Linked DNA regions of Phragmitibacter flavus. Each later gene encodes a partner of the first gene's protein in a complex. Links are inferred from orthologs where the notes say so. Each region holds a gene or a part of one and is shown in the gene's direction. Other genes may lie near its edges.

Region 1 (5,282 bases):
CGAGTTCCCAGCGATGGGCGAGGTTGTCGGGAAACTGGGTGACGAGTTCGCGCAGCCATTTGATGCGCTCTTCGCCGTCGACGACCTGGGAGGCGTAGCGGGCGAGGTTGTTGAGGGCCTTTTCGGTGACCGGTTTTTGCGCGGCGTCGCGGAGCAGTTGTTGTTTGAGGGCGTCCAGCTGGTCGAAGCGTTCGTGGAGTTTGACGAGGCGTTGGAAGAACTGGCCGTAGCGCCAGTCTTTGTCGTGGAGGAGGTCGAGGCCTTGTTGCAGGGCGGCGGCGGCGGGTTTGAATTGGCCGGCCTGTTCGTGCAGGCGGGAGAGATCAAAGAGGGCGTCGAGTTTGACGGTGGGATCGGGCGCGGCTTCGACGAGGCGCTGCATGATGGCGAGGGTGTTGTCGATCATCCCGGCGCCGAGGAGCAGTCGGGAGGCTTCGCGCAGCAGGGTGGTGTCGGCAGGACGAAGGGCGAGGGCTTGTTCGCAGGCTTTGGCGGCGTCGTCCGGGCGGTTGAGGGCGAGGAGCTGGGTGGCTTGCTGGAGGAGGAGTTGGGCGTGGCGGGGATCGGTGCTGGGGACGGTGGCGGTGAGTTTTTGCAGGTAGGTGAGGGCGGTGGCGGGATCGCCGTTTTGCTGCATGAGTTCACTGACGGCGGTGAGGGCGGCGGGGTGTTCGGGTTGTTGTTTGAGGAGTTCCTGGTAGCGGGCGAGGGCTTCGTCGAGGCGTCCGGCTTTTTGCAGGAGCTGGGCGTGGATGAGGATGACGTTGGGATGGGGCTGCTGGGCGGCTTGGGCAGCGATGCTTTCGAGCAGAAAAGGGGTCTGCTGGTGTTTGTCGTAGAGGGACCAGAGGAGGTCGAGGACGCGGGTGTCGTCGGGTTTTTCAACCAGCAGGCCGAGGTATTCAGTGGCGAGACGGGTTTCCTTGTCGGTCCAAGATGTGGTGGTCTGGGCGGGGAGTGGGGATGGTGACCAAAGGGCACCGGTAAGGGCGAGTGCCAGGGCAAGGAAGCGACGGAATCGCGTGGTCATCAATCATAGCATACGCTGGACCAGTGCGATTTTACAATGGGGGTTTTGGAATGAGCGGGTGGGATTGCTGTTCAATTGCTTTGACAGGGTTGCGGGTCTGCGCTCCGTGGGGCTGGCATGCTTCGACTTCCCGCAGCAATCTCCAGGTCGGCTTCGAGGCTGATGGATCTGGTGTTTCCGCCGCATTGTGAGGTTTGCGATCAAAGTCTGCATGGGGTTCGCGAGGGGGCGGAACGGTGGCTTTGCTGGACGTGCTGGGACAGCTTGCCAGTGCTGGCACCTCCCTATTGCAAGGTTTGCGGGGAGGCTTTTGACGGGCAAATCACGGATGAATTCCAGTGTGGGAACTGTCGAGAGCGAACCTTCCATTTTGAGTTCGCGGTGGCGGCGTTTCAGGCGCAGGGGGCGTTGCGGCATCTCGTGCACCGGTTCAAATATCAGCGGGAGCTGCATTTGCGCGGGCTGCTGGGTCGGCTGGCTTCGCAGGTGTTTCGCGATGCGCGGTTGCGGGACTTGAATGCGGCGGAGTGGGTGCTGGTGCCGGTGCCATTGCATGCGTTGCGCCAGTGGTATCGGGGGTTCAATCAGTCGTGGGAGCTGTGCCGGGAGTTGTCGCGAATCAGCGGGATAAAGACGGTCAATGGGTTAAAACGGGTAAAATTCACCAAAGCGCAGGCGAAGTTGACCCGCAGGGCGCGGCTGGAGAATCTGGGCAGCAGTTTTGCGTTGCGTCAGATGGAACGCTGGCGCGGGGTGTTGAAGGGCAAAAAGGTGCTGCTGGTGGACGATGTGTTGACCACCGGTTCCACGACCAATGAGTGTGCAAAAGTGCTGCGTCGCGAAGGAGAGGTTGAAAAGGTGGTTGTGATCAGCCTCGCCCGCAGTTAGTATGGCGATTCACTTTGCAACAACAGCCCATGGGATTCTTCAAAAAACGTTCTCTTAACGAGCTTGGCGAAAAGAAAAAGGACATGCCTGAGGGCGTCTGGGTCAAATGCCCTTCCTGCGGCGAAAGCCTTTACGATCAGACGCTGGCCAAAAACATGCGTGTCTGCACGCATTGCAGTTATCACTTCACGCTGAGCGCGGCCGAGCGGCTCGAAACTCTGGTGGATGAGGAGAGTTTTGAAGAAATCGATGCGGCGCTGGATTCGGTGAATCCGCTGGGTTTTGACAATTATTTGGGCAAGGTGAAGGCGTATCAGGCCAAAACCGGGCTGACGGAGGCCGTTGTCACCGGACGTGCGACGATTGGTGGCCACCGGGTGGTGTTGGCGATCATGGATTTCCGGTTCCTCGGCGCCAGCATGGGCAGTGTGGTGGGGGAGAAAATCACCCGCGCGATTGAAACGGCGACGACGGAGAATCGGGCGGTGATCGTTTTTTCGGCCTCAGGCGGTGCGCGGATGCACGAGGGGATTCTCAGCCTGATGCAGATGGCCAAAACTTGCGGTGCTCTGGCGCGTCATCACGATGCCAAGCTTCCTTACATTTCCGTGCTGACGCATCCGACGACGGGCGGGGTCACGGCGAGTTTTGCCACAGTGGGCGATCTCAACCTCGCCGAGCCGAAATGCATGATTGGCTTTGCGGGTCCACGGGTGGTGAAAGAGACGACGCACAGCGATCTTCCTCCGGGTTTCCAAACTGCAGAATTTCTCAAGGACCACGGGCTCATCGACATGATCGTGCCGCGTCATGAGATGCAGCAAACGCTCGCTCGGGTGCTCGGCTATTTGCTGAATGGCGTGAGCCGTTAGGTCGGTTTCGATGAGCGCTTTTTGGATTCATCTCGCCGCCGTCTTGATGGGTGTGGGTGGCGGGTCAGTCATCGCTCTAGGCGGAGATGTCGTTGATGCGACTTCGCTTCGCGGCAAGGTGTTGGCGGGTTATCAGGGATGGTTTCGTGCGCCGGGGGATGCGCAGAATGTGGGGTGGATTCATTGGAGCCGCGATGATAAAAAGATCACCGCAGAAACGCTGTCGGTCGAGATGTGGCCGGACATGGCGGAATACTCGGTTGAAGAAAAATTCGCGGCACCAGGATGGACGCACCGGGATGGTTTGCAGGCATATCTGTTCAGTTCGGACCATCCCAAGACGGTGAAACGTCATTTTAAGTGGATGCGGGATTACGGCATCGACGGCGTGTGGTTGCAGCATTTTGTGGTGGACCTTCCCGGTGCTCCGGCGGAGTCCCGATATGAGTCCCGATATGAGTCGCGGTTGCGCGTGCTTCAACATGTCCGTGATGCTGCGAAAGCCACCGGTCGCGTGTGGGCACTGACTTTCGATATGACGGGCATCAAGGCGGCAAAGGTCGTTGATCTGATCATCCCTGAGTGGAAAAAACTCGTCGATGCAGGCATTTTGAAGGACGGACGGTATGTTCATGAAAACGGCAAACCGGTGGTGATGTTGTTTGGGCTTTACCGGCAATCAACCGTCAACGACATGACGACCGAGGTGGCGAATCAGTTGATCGATTTCTTCCAGCAGCCGGGTCCTTATCAAGCCTTTTTGGGCGGTGCTGGTGAGTGGCATTGGCGCCGCAATGACGATCCTGCATGGCAAAAAGTGTTCCGTCGTTTGGATGCGATTTCGCCTTGGAATCCCGGCAATTATGAAGTCCGGGCCGATGGTGAGAAGCGCGCCACCACCAACTATTGGGCGGCCGACAAGGCGGAATGCGATGCGCACGACATCCTGTGGATTCCGACCGTTTATCCCGGTTTTGGCTGGGACAATTTGAAGAAACAGGCGCAGGGGAAATCGGGAATTCCGCGTCGTGGTGGAAATTTTTTGTGGGAGCAGTTTCACGAGTTGTCGAAGCTCGGTGCTGATAGCGCCATGGTGGCGATGTTTGATGAAGTGGATGAAGCGACGGCGATTTTCAAGGTGACCAATGATCCACCCGTTCAGGCCAGTCTTGGAACTTATGAAGGTTTGCCGTCCGACTGGTATCTGCGGCTGGTGGGGGAAGCAACCAGACGGCTGCGGGAGAAAGTTCAGGTGCCACCGCAGGTTCCCATTGAGCCTTGAGGCAACGTTCATGATGATCCTTCGCTCCATTCTTATCTTCCTAGGGCTAAGTTTGCCGCTTCATGCGGCTTCGAACGGAGCCCAACTTTACGAGCAACACTGTGCTCTTTGTCACGGCGTGCAGGGCACCGGCATTCCCGGCGTGTTTCCGCCACTGGCCAACGCGGATTTTTTGAAGAGTCATCGCGAAAAGTCGCTGCGTGCTCCTCTGGAGGGATTGTCGGAAAAGATCACCGTCAATGGCGTTGCCTATCACGGTGCCATGCCGCCGGTGTTGCTCGGTGATGAGGATCTTGCGGCGGTGTTTTCATATGTCTTTTCCTCGTGGGGCAATCAGCTTCCGGCACCTTCTGTCGAAGAGATCCGAAGTCTGCGGGCGAAGACAAAACATCCGACGCTCGATTCTTTGCAGGCATCCATGGTGGGTCAACAGCTCCCCACACCGCCGGAAGGATGGGATTTGCGGGTTGCTGCGGAACTGAGCTTTTCGCCGGTGCGTCTTGCCATGCATGCCAATGGTCGGCAGGTGCTTGCACTTTCGCGACAAGGCGACATCTGGTTGTGGAATCCTGATCAAACTCACCTGACGCGATTGATCGAAGCGTCGAGTTATCTCGACCCATCGCTCGGCTCGCCATCGTCCATGGGATTAACGGTTGATCGCGAGGGCAGGCTTTATGTGACCTGCAATCAGCGCAATGAGAAGACCAATCCGGTCAGCAATGAGGTGACCATCTTTCGCAGTGAACCGTGGTCGAAGGAAGATGATCGTTCCTGGCAAAAGTTCACGCCCTGGCTTCGCGCGAGTTATCCTTTTGGCATCGGACCTTACAACCATGGGCTTTCGCACATCGCCCAAGGTCCGGACGGCATGATGTATGTCACCAGCGGTGCCCGCACGGATGGCGGCGAATCCGGTGATCTGCCGAATTACGATCAATCAGGCGAACATCATCTCACTGCGACTCTTTGGCGGCTCAATCCCGATGAGACACCCCCTCGAATCGAGATCTTTGCCCGTGGACTGCGCAACAGCTACGGTTTCTGTTGGGATAATCGGGGCCGCCTTTTTGCCACCGAAAACGGACCCGATGCCGACCCTCCTGAAGAACTCAACCTCATCGAAGAAGGCAGGCACTATGGCTTCCCGTATCAGTATGCCGACTGGACCAACAAGCCATATCCTCACAGCCCGGACCTGCCTGCGGGA
Region 2 (5,130 bases), on another replicon or contig:
TGGGTTGGCCAATTTGAAAAGTTCACCCATTTGGTGCTTCAGGAAGCCTTGGCGGCGGCGATGCTGGGGGCCTACTTTGCCTTCCAAAAACGCTGGAAGCGCGCGGCCCTTGCATCCTGTCTGGCGGCAGGATTCGCATGGCCGATGGCCCGATATTCCATCCCTGTTTCGCAGCCGTTGGTGAGTGCAGACGCGCAGACAGCCACCATGATGGTCTTTAACGTCTACCGAAAGAACCGGACTCCTGAAAAAGTGTTGGCTGCGCTCTTAAAAGAGGATCTCGACGTGCTTTTCCTGACGGAGGTCACCGATGAATGGGCGCAACTATTGAAGCCGCTGGCGGACCGCTATCCGCACCAACTGGCAGCGACGCCCTACGGCAACTGGTTGCTCAGCAAACATCCCATGGAGAAAACGGAAATTGTCCTGCTGGATTTCGAGCATGTGGTGGCGTCCAATGAAACCGCTGGGAAAGCGAGGGTGCCCGAAGGAAAACCGAAGTCAGAATCCTGGGGGGACAACGAATTGATGGTGGCCACCCTATTGATTAACGGGAAGCGAATCCGGATTGGAGCCATTCATCCGCCCACTCCGGTCAATCGCACCAAAAGATGGCAGCAAAAAGCGCAGGCGGCACTCTACCAGAAGGGATTGTTGGCCGATCCGGCCGCCGACGTATCCATACTGGCGGGAGACTTCAACACCACACCGTTTTCGCCGACCTTTCGCAGAATTGTGGAGACGACAAATTTGCGCCATGCGGCTCAAGGGTTCGGATGCATGCCGACCTGGGGTCCCCGATTGCCTTTCAACCCCATCCTTCCGGTGCTGGGAATTCCTCTTGATCATTTTTTGGTATCGGACCAAGCGAACGTGATGTCCTACGAGGTCGGCCCTGCACTGGGTTCAGATCATCGCTGGGTCAAAATGAAACTGGCTTTTGATTGAAAGGGAGCAGCCAGGCGGTTGCCTCCGAAAGCGCACGCATCTTTTCCTTGTGTGGGAAGACATCTGTGCCATAGTCACCACCCCTTATGGACATTTTAATCGGATTTCTCATGGTGCTGGAAGGCATTGTCTGCGCCCTCCTCATCCTTATCGTTTTGATGCAACGTCCTCGCCAGGAAGGACTTGGAGCAGCTTTCGGCGGCGGCATGACCGATCAGATGTTTGGTGCCCAGACGACCAACGTTTTGCAAAAAGGCACCACCTGGCTGGGCATTATGCTTTTTATCCTCACTTTTGCGGTCGCCGTTTTGATGGCTCATCGCAGTGGCGACCAGGACTTGAAGCCTCTCGTTGATGAATCCGACATCAAACCAGCCGCAACCGCTCCTGCGGAAGTGGCGATTCCGGCTACCGAGGCTTCTCCTGCCCCTGAGGCTGTCCCAGCTGCCACCGCACCTGTTCCTCCAACCGAAACACCGGTCCCAGCGCCCGCCGCAGCTCCTCAGCCTGCTGCTGAAACACCTGCTCCTGCGGCTCCTGCTCCGACACCTGCGCCTGAGCCAGCACCTGCTGCAACTCCCGCACCCACTCCAGCTCCAGCGGCTGAGGCACCAGCTCCTGTGGAACCAGCACCTGCTCCTGCCGCTGAGCCCACGCCGACTCCGGCTCCTGCCCCCGCTGCGAATTAAAAATTCGCGCGACGCCGTTATCGCGACATTATCTTAAGGGATGCGAGATTTACACCGCATCCCTTTTTTGTGCCTCGGCCTCGCTGCCCTGATGCTTGCCTGCTGCGGCGAGCTGCGGGAGCGTGCGGATCTCGTGTTCGTGAACAGCGCCGAGGTCGAAACGCTCGATCCCGCCCTGGTCACGGATCAGGTCAGCATGCGGGTGAGTGAAGCCTTGTTCGAGGGGCTTTGTCGGGGAACCGCCGATGGAAAAGCAGAACCGGGTTGTGCAGAACGTTGGGAGGTCAGCGAGGACAAAAAACGTTACACCTTCCACCTGCGGGCTGGATTGAAATGGAGCAATGGCGAGGCGCTGACGGCTCATGATTTCGTGCGTTCGTGGCAGCGGGTGCTCACCCCGGCGACGGCTTCCGATTATGCGTCACAGCTTTACCCTTTGCTTAATGCCAAGGCGTTTCATGAAGGGACGATCTCCGATTTCGCCCAGGTCGGGGTCAAAGCACTGGACGATCGGACTTTGGAAACGACGCTGGAGAATCCGATTCCGTATTGGATTGACCTCACCGCCTTTCTCACGCTGGCCCCGGTGCATGTGCCGACGGTGGAAAAATTTGGCGGTGGGTGGATCAAGCCGGACTCGATCGTCACCAACGGGCCTTATCGCATCAAGGACTGGCGCATTGATGACTTCATTCGTCTCACCAGAAGCCCGGATTATTGGGACCGGGCCAACGTCGGCATGGAAGTGGTGGACGTGCTGCCGATCTCAGACGCGAACACCGCATTGAACTATTTCATGACGGAGCAGGCAGACTTGTTGATGGACAAAGGGATGCTGCATCCATCGATCATCCCGAAGTTGAAAGAGCAGCCTTATTTCCACACCGGACCGTTCCTCGGCACCTGGTTCATCCGCTTCAACGTGACCAAAGCCCCTTTCACGGATGCCCGGGTGCGCCAGGCACTTGCACTAAGCGTGGATAAAAAACGCATCGTCGAAAAGATCACCCAGTTGGGTGAAAACACCGCTTTCTCCCTCGTGCCCCCCGGTGCGGGCAAAGATTATCAACCCCCGACTGGGTTGGATTTCGATCCGAAGCGAGCCCGCGAATTGCTGGCTGAAGCGGGCTTTCCCGGCGGCAAAGGTTTTCCGCGGATCGAGTATCTGCATCTCCCGCAGACCATTGAGCGGAACATTGCCGTCGAGCTGCAGGCCATGTGGCGGGAGAATCTGGGCATCACGGTCAATCTGGTCAAACAGGAGCAAAAAATCTGGCTTGCTTCGATGCGCGAGCTGTCTTTTGACATGTGCCGCTCCAGCTGGGTGGGGGATTACAATGATCCGAACACTTTCATTGAGATGTTCACCACAGGCAACGGCAACAATCGCACGGGTTGGACCAATTCGCGTTATGACGAGTTGATTCCTGCGGCGATGCGCGAGGCGGACATCGGACGTCGGCATGCCATTTTTAATGAGGCGGAGAAGCTTTTGGTCAGCACCGATCCGCCCATCATTCCGGTTTATCATTACGTGGGCGTGCAGTTTTACCGGGAAAATTTGGAGGGCGTGCGGGCGAACATGATCGACAACCATCCGTTTCGGGCCATGCGGTGGAAGAAAAAGTAGAAGGCTCGTCCCGAGCGCGACGTTGGCTGAGGACACTTTCCTTCTTGCCAAGCGGGCGATTCTCGTTTCATGTTTGTCTCCTCAACATCAACTACATGGACGAACAACATTCCCAGCATGAAGACCAAGGTTTGGACTTGAAAGAGATCCGCCAGATCGTGGATCTCATGAGCAAGAACGACCTTTCTTTTTTCCACCTCGAGCACGGCTCGTTCAAGATCAAACTCCGTCGCGGCACCGATGTCGAAGCGGCGAAAGATCTGCTTTCCAAAATGCCGGTCACCCAGGGTGCCATGGCCGCCGCTCCAATGATGGCTGCACCGATCGCAGCCGCTCCCGTGGCTCCGGCCCCCGTGGCAGCCGCTCCGGCAGCCGCAGCCCCTGAAGCAGCCAGCAGCGGACCAACCATCAATTCCCCAATGGTGGGAACTTTCTACCGCTCGCCCGGACCGAAAGAAAAAGTGTTCATCAATGTGGGTGACACGGTCGACGAGAATACGGTGGTTTGCATCATCGAAGCCATGAAGGTGATGAACGAAATCAAAGCCGAGGCGCGCGGAACCATCGCCCGAATCCTTGTGGACGATGCCAAACCCGTCCAATACGGCCAGGCGCTGTTCGAACTGAAGTAGCAGGGACCGTCATTCCATGACCGGCAAGCCGGTTTTTCAGTAGTGTCACTGCCGCTTTTTCTTTCGTCTCCCGTCCTTCATCTTCATGCCAATGTTCAAAAAAGTTCTCGTCGCCAACCGTGGTGAAATCGCGCTCCGCGTCATTCGCGCCTGCAAGGAACTCGATGTCAAAACCGTCGCCGTTTATTCTGAAGCGGATGTCGACTCCATGCACGTCCAGCTCGCCGATCAGGCCATCTGCATCGGGCCTGGTCCCAGCACGGAGAGTTACTTAAAGATCCCGCGCATCATTGCGGCGGCTGAGATCGCCAATGTCGACGCCATCCATCCCGGCTACGGCTTTTTGAGTGAGAAAGCCGAGTTCGCGGAAATTTGCGACCGTTGCAAGATCAAGTTCATCGGGCCTTCCTCAAAAGTGATCTCGATGATGGGCGACAAAAACACCGCACGCGCTACTGCACGGCGGCTCGGAGTGCCCATCACTCCCGGGTCCGATGGGGTGATCGAAACCGAGGACGAAGCCATGGAAGTGGCGCGCGCCATCGGATTGCCAGTGATGATCAAGGCCTCCGCCGGTGGTGGTGGTCGTGGCATGCGTCCCGTTCTCAACGAGGCAACCCTGCGCTCCAGCTATCAACAGGCCAGCATGGAAGCGCTGAAGTGTTTCGGCGATGGATCGGTTTACATGGAAAAGCTCGTGGAGCGTCCGCATCACATCGAGTTCCAAATGGTGGCCGACAGCCACGGCAACGTCATTCATCTGGGCGAACGCGATTGCTCGATGCAGCGTCGCAACCAGAAGATCATTGAAGAATGTCCGTCGCCGAAGATCTCCGATGCAATGCGCAAAGAGATGGGCGATGCCTCCGTGAAATTGTGCCGCGAAATCGGTTACGAGAACTGCGGGACGATCGAATACCTTGTCGACAACGACGGCAAAAATTTCTATTTCATGGAAATGAACACCCGGATTCAGGTGGAGCATCCCATTACCGAAGAAGTCTATGGTTGTGACCTGATCAAGGAGCAGATTCAAATTGCCGCGGGCATGCCCTTGTCCGAACACATTTTGAAGAGCCAGCCGCGCCACCACTCCATCGAGTGCCGGATCAATGCGGAAGATCCGTTCAACAATTTCCAGCCGAGCCCTGGAAAAATCCACCATTGGTATGCTCCTGGCGGTCGTGGGGTGCGGGTCGATACGCACGTTTATTCCGGTTACACGGTGCCT
Region 3 (2,873 bases), on another replicon or contig:
TCTCGTTTCATGTTTGTCTCCTCAACATCAACTACATGGACGAACAACATTCCCAGCATGAAGACCAAGGTTTGGACTTGAAAGAGATCCGCCAGATCGTGGATCTCATGAGCAAGAACGACCTTTCTTTTTTCCACCTCGAGCACGGCTCGTTCAAGATCAAACTCCGTCGCGGCACCGATGTCGAAGCGGCGAAAGATCTGCTTTCCAAAATGCCGGTCACCCAGGGTGCCATGGCCGCCGCTCCAATGATGGCTGCACCGATCGCAGCCGCTCCCGTGGCTCCGGCCCCCGTGGCAGCCGCTCCGGCAGCCGCAGCCCCTGAAGCAGCCAGCAGCGGACCAACCATCAATTCCCCAATGGTGGGAACTTTCTACCGCTCGCCCGGACCGAAAGAAAAAGTGTTCATCAATGTGGGTGACACGGTCGACGAGAATACGGTGGTTTGCATCATCGAAGCCATGAAGGTGATGAACGAAATCAAAGCCGAGGCGCGCGGAACCATCGCCCGAATCCTTGTGGACGATGCCAAACCCGTCCAATACGGCCAGGCGCTGTTCGAACTGAAGTAGCAGGGACCGTCATTCCATGACCGGCAAGCCGGTTTTTCAGTAGTGTCACTGCCGCTTTTTCTTTCGTCTCCCGTCCTTCATCTTCATGCCAATGTTCAAAAAAGTTCTCGTCGCCAACCGTGGTGAAATCGCGCTCCGCGTCATTCGCGCCTGCAAGGAACTCGATGTCAAAACCGTCGCCGTTTATTCTGAAGCGGATGTCGACTCCATGCACGTCCAGCTCGCCGATCAGGCCATCTGCATCGGGCCTGGTCCCAGCACGGAGAGTTACTTAAAGATCCCGCGCATCATTGCGGCGGCTGAGATCGCCAATGTCGACGCCATCCATCCCGGCTACGGCTTTTTGAGTGAGAAAGCCGAGTTCGCGGAAATTTGCGACCGTTGCAAGATCAAGTTCATCGGGCCTTCCTCAAAAGTGATCTCGATGATGGGCGACAAAAACACCGCACGCGCTACTGCACGGCGGCTCGGAGTGCCCATCACTCCCGGGTCCGATGGGGTGATCGAAACCGAGGACGAAGCCATGGAAGTGGCGCGCGCCATCGGATTGCCAGTGATGATCAAGGCCTCCGCCGGTGGTGGTGGTCGTGGCATGCGTCCCGTTCTCAACGAGGCAACCCTGCGCTCCAGCTATCAACAGGCCAGCATGGAAGCGCTGAAGTGTTTCGGCGATGGATCGGTTTACATGGAAAAGCTCGTGGAGCGTCCGCATCACATCGAGTTCCAAATGGTGGCCGACAGCCACGGCAACGTCATTCATCTGGGCGAACGCGATTGCTCGATGCAGCGTCGCAACCAGAAGATCATTGAAGAATGTCCGTCGCCGAAGATCTCCGATGCAATGCGCAAAGAGATGGGCGATGCCTCCGTGAAATTGTGCCGCGAAATCGGTTACGAGAACTGCGGGACGATCGAATACCTTGTCGACAACGACGGCAAAAATTTCTATTTCATGGAAATGAACACCCGGATTCAGGTGGAGCATCCCATTACCGAAGAAGTCTATGGTTGTGACCTGATCAAGGAGCAGATTCAAATTGCCGCGGGCATGCCCTTGTCCGAACACATTTTGAAGAGCCAGCCGCGCCACCACTCCATCGAGTGCCGGATCAATGCGGAAGATCCGTTCAACAATTTCCAGCCGAGCCCTGGAAAAATCCACCATTGGTATGCTCCTGGCGGTCGTGGGGTGCGGGTCGATACGCACGTTTATTCCGGTTACACGGTGCCTCCGTATTACGACAGCATGATTGCCAAACTGATCGTTACCGCGGCCACCCGCGATGCGGCCATCAAGCGCATGCGTCGGGCTTTGAGCGAGTTTCAGATTGAAGGCATCAAGACAACGATTCCGTTACAAAGCAAAATTCTGACGACCTCAGATTTCCAGCAAGGCAACTACGACATCACCTGGGTGGAGAACTTCCTGCGTCAGGAAGGCCTCGTGAAAGGTTGAGGGCCAGGCCTCTGTGGTTTGTGGTTTTTCTGGAAACCCCGCAGGGCTGGACTAGGGTGCCCACGTGGCCTCCCATCAAAGACCAACTCACTCAGAACTTGAACCCATGGCGCAACTACGCGCCGTTATGCACGAACTGCGTGCGCCCGGCGGATGCCCATGGGACGCCGAGCAGACGCATGACTCATTGATCCCGCATTTGCTTGAGGAGGCTTACGAAGTGGCAGAGGCGGCACGAAGCGGTGACATGGCGCATTTTTGTGAAGAGCTGGGAGACCTGCTTCTGCAGCCGGTGTTTCATGCCGAGATCGCCAGCGAAGACGGGGGATTCACGTTTGATGACATCGCGCGCGGAATCAGCGAGAAGCTGATTCGACGTCATCCGCACGTGTTTGGCGATGCGACGGCGGCAACCTCGGATGCGGTGTTGACGCAGTGGGAGGCGATCAAACGGGTGGAAAAGGGATCACAAAAATCGGCCCATCTTGACGGCATCTCCCATGGCCTCCCCGCATTGATGCGTGCTCAAAAATTGCAACGCAAAGCCGGCAAAGTGGGATTCGACTGGCCGGATGCGACGCCGGTGCTGGATAAAATTCGCGAGGAAACGGTGGAAATTGAAGAAGCCATTGTCGCAGGTGATCCGCAGAATATCGCGGAGGAGGTTGGCGATTTGTTGTTCGCCGTCGTCAATCTCGCCCGCAAGTTGGGGGTGGATGCCGAGACCGCTCTGGTCGCTGCGAATCACAAATTCGAGCGCCGCTTTGGACAGGTGGAATCAACCCTGGCGGAGCGCGGTCGGGTGATGACCGACTGCACCTTGGCAGAGATGGATGCGGTTTGGG
Region 4 (5,227 bases), on another replicon or contig:
CGACAAAAAGCCGCTTTCGGTTTTGGTCGAAGCTTACAACAAGCTGGTTGATCAGGCCCGTGCGCGACGTCTTCCGAACGACGCCAACCGGCCTGGCATTGCCACCGTGACGAACTTTGGTTCCTTCGGCATCGTCTGGGCCACGCCGATTCCATTGCCCGAGCAGAACTTGGTGCTGGGACTGGGCGCCGGTCGCAAAGCTCCTGTCTGGAGCGATCAGGTCGGCACCTTCATTCCGGTGACGGAGGCCAACATGACGCTGAGTTTCGATCACCGCATTCTCGATGGTGGTGCGGCCGGCCGTTTGTTGCAGCGCGTTGCCCAGTTGCTTCAGCAGCCCGAGAAATTGTGAGGTTTTCACAAGACTAAAAATCGCTCGCACCCCCCTGGTTTTCAGCGTAGGCTGTGGATTCCCCTACCAACGACATGCATTCTGAGTTCGACTTTCAATACGCGATCGAAAACACCACGGTGTTGCACGAGCCTGATCGTCGCATTGACACTTTTGGCAGCACGACTTTTGAATTTCAGATGATCAGCGAACTGATGGATGCGGCGAACAAGACGCGCATTCGCAATGGTCGCATTCAGGCCGACAAACCGCTCATCGTGAAACCCAGCCACCCGGACGAGTGGAATTTCGAGGGTTTTGGCGAAGAAGGCGCCGCTTTCGGCCAGTGGGTGAAGCAGCACATCAAGGACCTCGCCATTCTGCGCTACGGATTCAACTTCAAACGTGGGGAAATCAGCGAGGAGGTGGTGCATGAGCCACTTGCCGCGGTCGCCGACCGGTTGAAGGAAGACCAGCGGGTTTCCGGAAATCCAATGCGGGCCATCATTCAGGGTGTCGACGACACCTGGGAAATTTCGCTGCTGCGTTTCACTTTTGAAATGATCGAAAAATCCCACAACATCAACCTCTTCGACTTCAAACGCCGCGGCCTGCTCGGCTGAGCCCCGACCTCCCTCGAAGACCCATGTCCAGATTCAAGATTCTCGTCTTTCTCCTTACTTTGGGCATTGCTGGCAGCATCATTGCCACCGCCTACTGGTATTACATGAACGTTCTCGGTCATGATGATGCACTGGCCTCCGAGATCAAGGCGATCCAGGGCAACAAGGCTTCGTTGCCGGATCCGGGCATTCGCCGTTTTAATGATGCCGTGGAATTGATTGCGGAGGGCAAGCTGATTGAAGGCCGCAATGCGCTGTATGCCTTGGTGGCGACTTTTCCCGATTCGAATCGCGCCACCGAAGCCAAGCGCATCATTGGGGAGATCAACATGGACATGATGTTCTCCGTGGAGACCAATCCGCAGAAGAAAAAATACATTGTTCAAACGGGTGATTCGGTGGGCCTCATTGCCCGGAAGCAGGAAACCACCATCGAGTGTTTGATGCGCGCCAACGGCCTGTTCAACCACCGGCTGCATCCCGGCGATCACCTGTATGTTTTCCCGCTGGATTTCGAGGTCGTGGTCGATGTCTCGGAAAAGACGGTGACGCTGCTGCGCAACTACGGCGAAAAGAAGACCCTGTTTAAAGAATATCTGGCCATCGACGTGCGGCTTCCTACCTATGTGCGGGCACCGGTTGAGCTGGTGATCAGCAGTCGCGCCGCTTGGAGTGCCGGCAAGCAGGTGGATTCGGCGAATCCGCTTTTTGTCAGTGCTGATAAATGGCTGATGGGGAATCGTCGAGGCGCCAATGGACCGGGGCTCAACATTCGTGCGGTGCCCCAGGCGAAGCCGGTCGTGCCAACAGCTGATCCAAAAACTGCGGATGCCGCAGTGGCCGACGCGATCGAGCCCGGTGTCTTTTTGCAGCGGGAAGATGTTGAAGAGCTGTATACCATCATCCGACCCGGCACTGCGTTTAAAATTACCCGCTGATATAATTTTTTTGCTTCCATGAAACAGATCCTCGATTTCGAAAAACCTCTCGTGAAGGCCCGTGAAGAACTTGAAGAGTTACGCCGCAAGCAGGCCCTTAAAAATACCGGCCGGGTGACTGCCAGTATCACCGAGTTGGAACAAAGAATCATGAAACTTCAGAGCACGACCTATGCTGGACTAACCCCCTGGCAGCGGGTGCAGATCGCACGTCACACCAGCCGGCCTTACATGCTCGACTACGCCAAACTGGCATTTGATGAGTTTGTGGAAATTCATGGCGACCGCCACATTGGCGACGATAACGCCATGCCTGGCGGATTCGCTACCATTGGTGGTCGTAAGGTGGTGTTGATTGGTCATCAAAAAGGCCGCGACACCAAGGAAAACCTGCTGCGCAACTTCGGTAGTGCCCATCCTGAAGGTTATCGCAAGGCACTGCGCCTGATGCGCATGGCGGAGAAATTTAAACTTCCGGTTATTGCCCTTATCGACACGCCGGGAGCTTATCCAGGCATTGGAGCCGAAGAGCGCAACATTGCTGAAGCGATTGCCTTCAACCTTCGCGAAATGATGACCCTGCGCACCCGGATGATTTCCGTGGTGATCGGCGAAGGCGGTTCCGGTGGGGCCCTTGGCATCGGCGTGACTGACCGCATTCTGATGATGGAAAACGCCTACTATTCGGTCATCAGTCCAGAGGGATGTGCCGCCATTTTGTGGAAACATCGTCAACACGCTCCGGAAGCGGCCCAAGCCCTCAAACTTAGCGCGCAGGATCTCAGCGAACTTGGCATCATTGATGGCGTGATTCCAGAACCGACCGGGGGCGCTCACCACGATCATCATCAGGCGGCCGAATCGTTGAAAAACGGTTTGTTGAAGGTTTTGGAAGATCTGGATGCGGTGGCCGACGATCAATTGCTCGAGCAGCGGTATCAAAAATTCCGCGCTTACGGGCAGTTTACCGAAGGCGCAGTTTAAGAGGCCGCCGGAGACAATATCAGTCGAAAGGGATGGCATGAAGCTCCGTGCCCTTTCTGGACATGCGGAAACCTATCGTTTTCTGCCGATGATGGGTCCGCCGGAAATTTTGAGATGGCCGTGGGGGGTGCCTCGACCGTTGGGGGTTTCATGAAGCTCTCCCTTGATGGTGCCGTTGTCTGATTTGGTGAAGCTGCCTTTGTGGGCACCCCAATCTTTTCCCTCGTAAAAAACACGTCCTTCGAAGTTGCCGTCTTTGTCAATTTTGCCTTTGACGTGAAAGTTGATGTCGGTGCCTTTGGTGAGATAACTGGCGCTAACTTCACCGTCGGGTTTGACGGTCATCACGAGCAGGCCGGTGTTGCGCTGGTTCTTTTTTGCATGGGTGGGTTTAAAGACAAAGGTGGCGGCGTAGTCTCCCTGGAAATAACTGTTGGCGGCGTAGGCGACGTTGGGCAGGGTTCCAGCGATAAGGCAGAAGAGCAATATGGGATAGAATGAACGTAAGGATAGCTGCATCGGAATGTATCGGGATGGCTTTGAATACGGTAGGCGGAGATCTCGATGTATGTGGGGTTCAGTCGATTGGTTTTGAGGAGGATAAAAGGTGCATATGATAAGGTCCGGTGGTCTCAAATGTTTTCTCTTTGGGAGAATAAACGATTTTTGATTTGGCGGTTCTGGTCTGAATCAGTCTGCTGCTTATTTGCATGGACGGTTGGCCGTTGAAGGTAATTTTTCCTGTTGAGACTTTCCAAATGGCTTGTTCGGCAATGATGATAGGAACAGAGGGTTCGACGTTTTGAAAATACACATGACCTTGAACGATGACGGTATCAGCATCGGGTCGGGTGATTTTGTCTCCCAAGATAGGTGCGCCGTTGGGAAGGATAAACGATTCGCGATTGGCGAGATGGCGATTCGGGTGCTGACTAAGTGGAGCGGGCTCTTTTTTGGTGGCTTCGGATTGGTTTCGCTCGTTCTCTGAACCTGAAACGAGTGAGACAAGGGCGATGCCAAGGAGGGCCGCGACTTTGAGCTGTTGATTAACGAGAGAACGTTTCATAAGCTGTTTATTTGGTGCCGAATTCAACTGAACAAGAATTGAGTGTAGTATTTAAAGATTATCAGTTTTTCCTTGGATTGTCACGATGATTGAAGTTACTCGGGGAGGGCGGTGACCATGGCGCGGTAGAAAAGGCGGGTGGTGGTGGCTGGGGAAAGGGTGGTGCGGAAGGTGCGATAGCTCCAGCCGTCGTCGAGAGGAGAAAAGTTGTTGGTGGGGGTTGGGGTGATTTCGACGACCTGAATCGTGGTCCAGTTTTGGAGATCGATGCTGCTTTGGATGGTGTAGGTGATGCCGTCGATGGAGTTGGAAACGAGATTACCGGAACCTTCGTCAAACGTGGCTCCGTTGCGGACGGGCAGGGTGAAGGAATGATGGATGACTCCTTCGATCTCAATTGGATGGATGGTGGTTCGAGGGTCGCTTTGTGAATTGAGCGGGTGGCTGTTGAGGGCGAACTCGATGACGTTGGGGCGATGGTCCTGGTCGGGATCAGCAGTGCTTCCGGCAAGGTCGGGTTTTTCAAAATTCTGGCCAAAATGGGTGTGCCTCCATTGGGCGAGAGGGGTGAGATAGAGGGGGCCGATGCGACGCTGGAGCTGGTCTTCGTAAAGGGAAAACGGTTCGAGGTGGTCGCCTTGTCCGGCGGCTTCGACCCAGTCGGCGGGCGCCATCCGGGAGCCGCCGCCGGTGGGGCGGGAAATGGTGTTGCGAGTGCCGCGGGTGCCGATGGCGTAACCCATGCGGGATTGTTCGGTGCGGACGACGGCGCCGCCGCTGCTGCCGGTGCCCTCGGTGTTCCAGAAGACAGAATGGGAGGCGGTGACTTCGTGCAGTGGCGGGCTGCCGAAGGGTCGGTAGGCGGCGGTGAAGAAGCTGGAGTCGGCGATGCAGGTGTCGATGAGGTTGGAGTGGCTGAAATGCATGTGGTGGTCGGAGCCCGTGCCACTGGTGGTCTGGCGTGCGGCGTTCCCGTCGGCGACCTGGCGGCCCGTGGTGGAGTCGATGCAGCGGTGGAAGACGTTTCCAGAGCAGCGCATTTGGGAAAAGACAAAGGCGTGACGGCTGAAGGTGCCGCGGCAGCGGATGAGAAGGTTGTCGGAGGCGTTGCTGATGCGGTAGAGGTAGCCATTGCCGCCGCCGCCGCCGTATTGGGCGTTTTGGAAATGGCAGTCGGCGAGGGTGATGCGACAGGAATCGGTGAGGTGAACGCCGTTGCTGAGGATGTGGGTTTGGGTGGTGTTTTGCTCGGGACGGTAGCTGTGAACGTTGGTCATCCAACTGT

The links.
Region 2: the proteins of accD (region 1) and accB are in contact, whole or in part, in a solved structure (PDB 8UXZ), measured with the Escherichia coli proteins. The link is inferred for Phragmitibacter flavus from one-to-one orthologs.
Region 3: the proteins of accD (region 1) and accC are in contact, whole or in part, in a solved structure (PDB 8UXZ), measured with the Escherichia coli proteins. The link is inferred for Phragmitibacter flavus from one-to-one orthologs.
Region 4: the proteins of accD (region 1) and FEM03_RS16785 are in contact, whole or in part, in a solved structure (PDB 8UXZ), measured with the Escherichia coli proteins. The link is inferred for Phragmitibacter flavus from one-to-one orthologs.

Annotation. Positions count from the first base shown.
Region 1 is NZ_VAUV01000004.1:349,703-354,984, reverse strand. What follows is about bases 917-3,868. They hold accD (acetyl-CoA carboxylase, carboxyltransferase subunit beta), read left to right. Parts: upstream 917-1,947; coding sequence 1,948-2,790; downstream 2,791-3,868. Other genes in these bases: FEM03_RS06650 (glycoside hydrolase family 99 protein), read left to right, coding at 2,801-3,868; FEM03_RS06660 (ComFC family protein), read left to right, coding at 1,148-1,918; FEM03_RS06665 (tetratricopeptide repeat protein), read right to left, coding at 917-1,030. Also shown: more of FEM03_RS06665, read right to left, coding at 1-916; more of FEM03_RS06650, read left to right, coding at 3,869-4,072; FEM03_RS06645 (PQQ-dependent sugar dehydrogenase), read left to right, coding at 4,083-5,282.
Region 2 is NZ_VAUV01000003.1:290,382-295,511, reverse strand. The notes cover bases 2,331-5,130. They hold accB (acetyl-CoA carboxylase biotin carboxyl carrier protein), read left to right. Parts: upstream 2,331-3,362; coding sequence 3,363-3,899; downstream 3,900-5,130. Other genes in these bases: accC (acetyl-CoA carboxylase biotin carboxylase subunit), read left to right, coding at 3,991-5,130; FEM03_RS04680 (peptide ABC transporter substrate-binding protein), read left to right, coding at 2,331-3,267. Outside these bases: FEM03_RS04690 (endonuclease/exonuclease/phosphatase family protein), read left to right, coding at 1-948; preprotein translocase subunit SecG, read left to right, coding at 1,035-1,637; more of FEM03_RS04680, read left to right, coding at 1,678-2,330. UniProt on the Escherichia coli protein: This protein is a component of the acetyl coenzyme A carboxylase complex; first, biotin carboxylase catalyzes the carboxylation of the carrier protein and then the transcarboxylase transfers the carboxyl group to form malonyl-CoA.
Region 3 is NZ_VAUV01000003.1:289,312-292,184, reverse strand. What follows is about bases 1-2,845. They hold accC (acetyl-CoA carboxylase biotin carboxylase subunit), read left to right. Parts: upstream 1-663; coding sequence 664-2,028; downstream 2,029-2,845. Other genes in these bases: mazG (nucleoside triphosphate pyrophosphohydrolase), read left to right, coding at 2,135-2,845; accB (acetyl-CoA carboxylase biotin carboxyl carrier protein), read left to right, coding at 36-572. Outside these bases: more of mazG, read left to right, coding at 2,846-2,873. UniProt on the Escherichia coli protein: This protein is a component of the acetyl coenzyme A carboxylase complex; first, biotin carboxylase catalyzes the carboxylation of the carrier protein and then the transcarboxylase transfers the carboxyl group to form malonyl-CoA.
Region 4 is NZ_VAUV01000012.1:108,706-113,932, forward strand. What follows is about bases 997-3,893. They hold FEM03_RS16785 (acetyl-CoA carboxylase carboxyltransferase subunit alpha), read left to right. Parts: upstream 997-1,910; coding sequence 1,911-2,876; downstream 2,877-3,893. Other genes in these bases: FEM03_RS16780 (LysM peptidoglycan-binding domain-containing protein), read left to right, coding at 1,014-1,892; FEM03_RS16790 (hypothetical protein), read right to left, coding at 2,949-3,362; FEM03_RS16795 (hypothetical protein), read right to left, coding at 3,454-3,893. In the rest of the region: FEM03_RS16770 (2-oxo acid dehydrogenase subunit E2), read left to right, coding at 1-352; FEM03_RS16775 (hypothetical protein), read left to right, coding at 427-954; more of FEM03_RS16795, read right to left, coding at 3,894-3,942; FEM03_RS16800 (glycosyl hydrolase family 28-related protein), read right to left, coding at 4,038-5,227. UniProt on the Escherichia coli protein: Component of the acetyl coenzyme A carboxylase (ACC) complex. First, biotin carboxylase catalyzes the carboxylation of biotin on its carrier protein (BCCP) and then the CO(2) group is transferred by the carboxyltransferase to acetyl-CoA to form malonyl-CoA.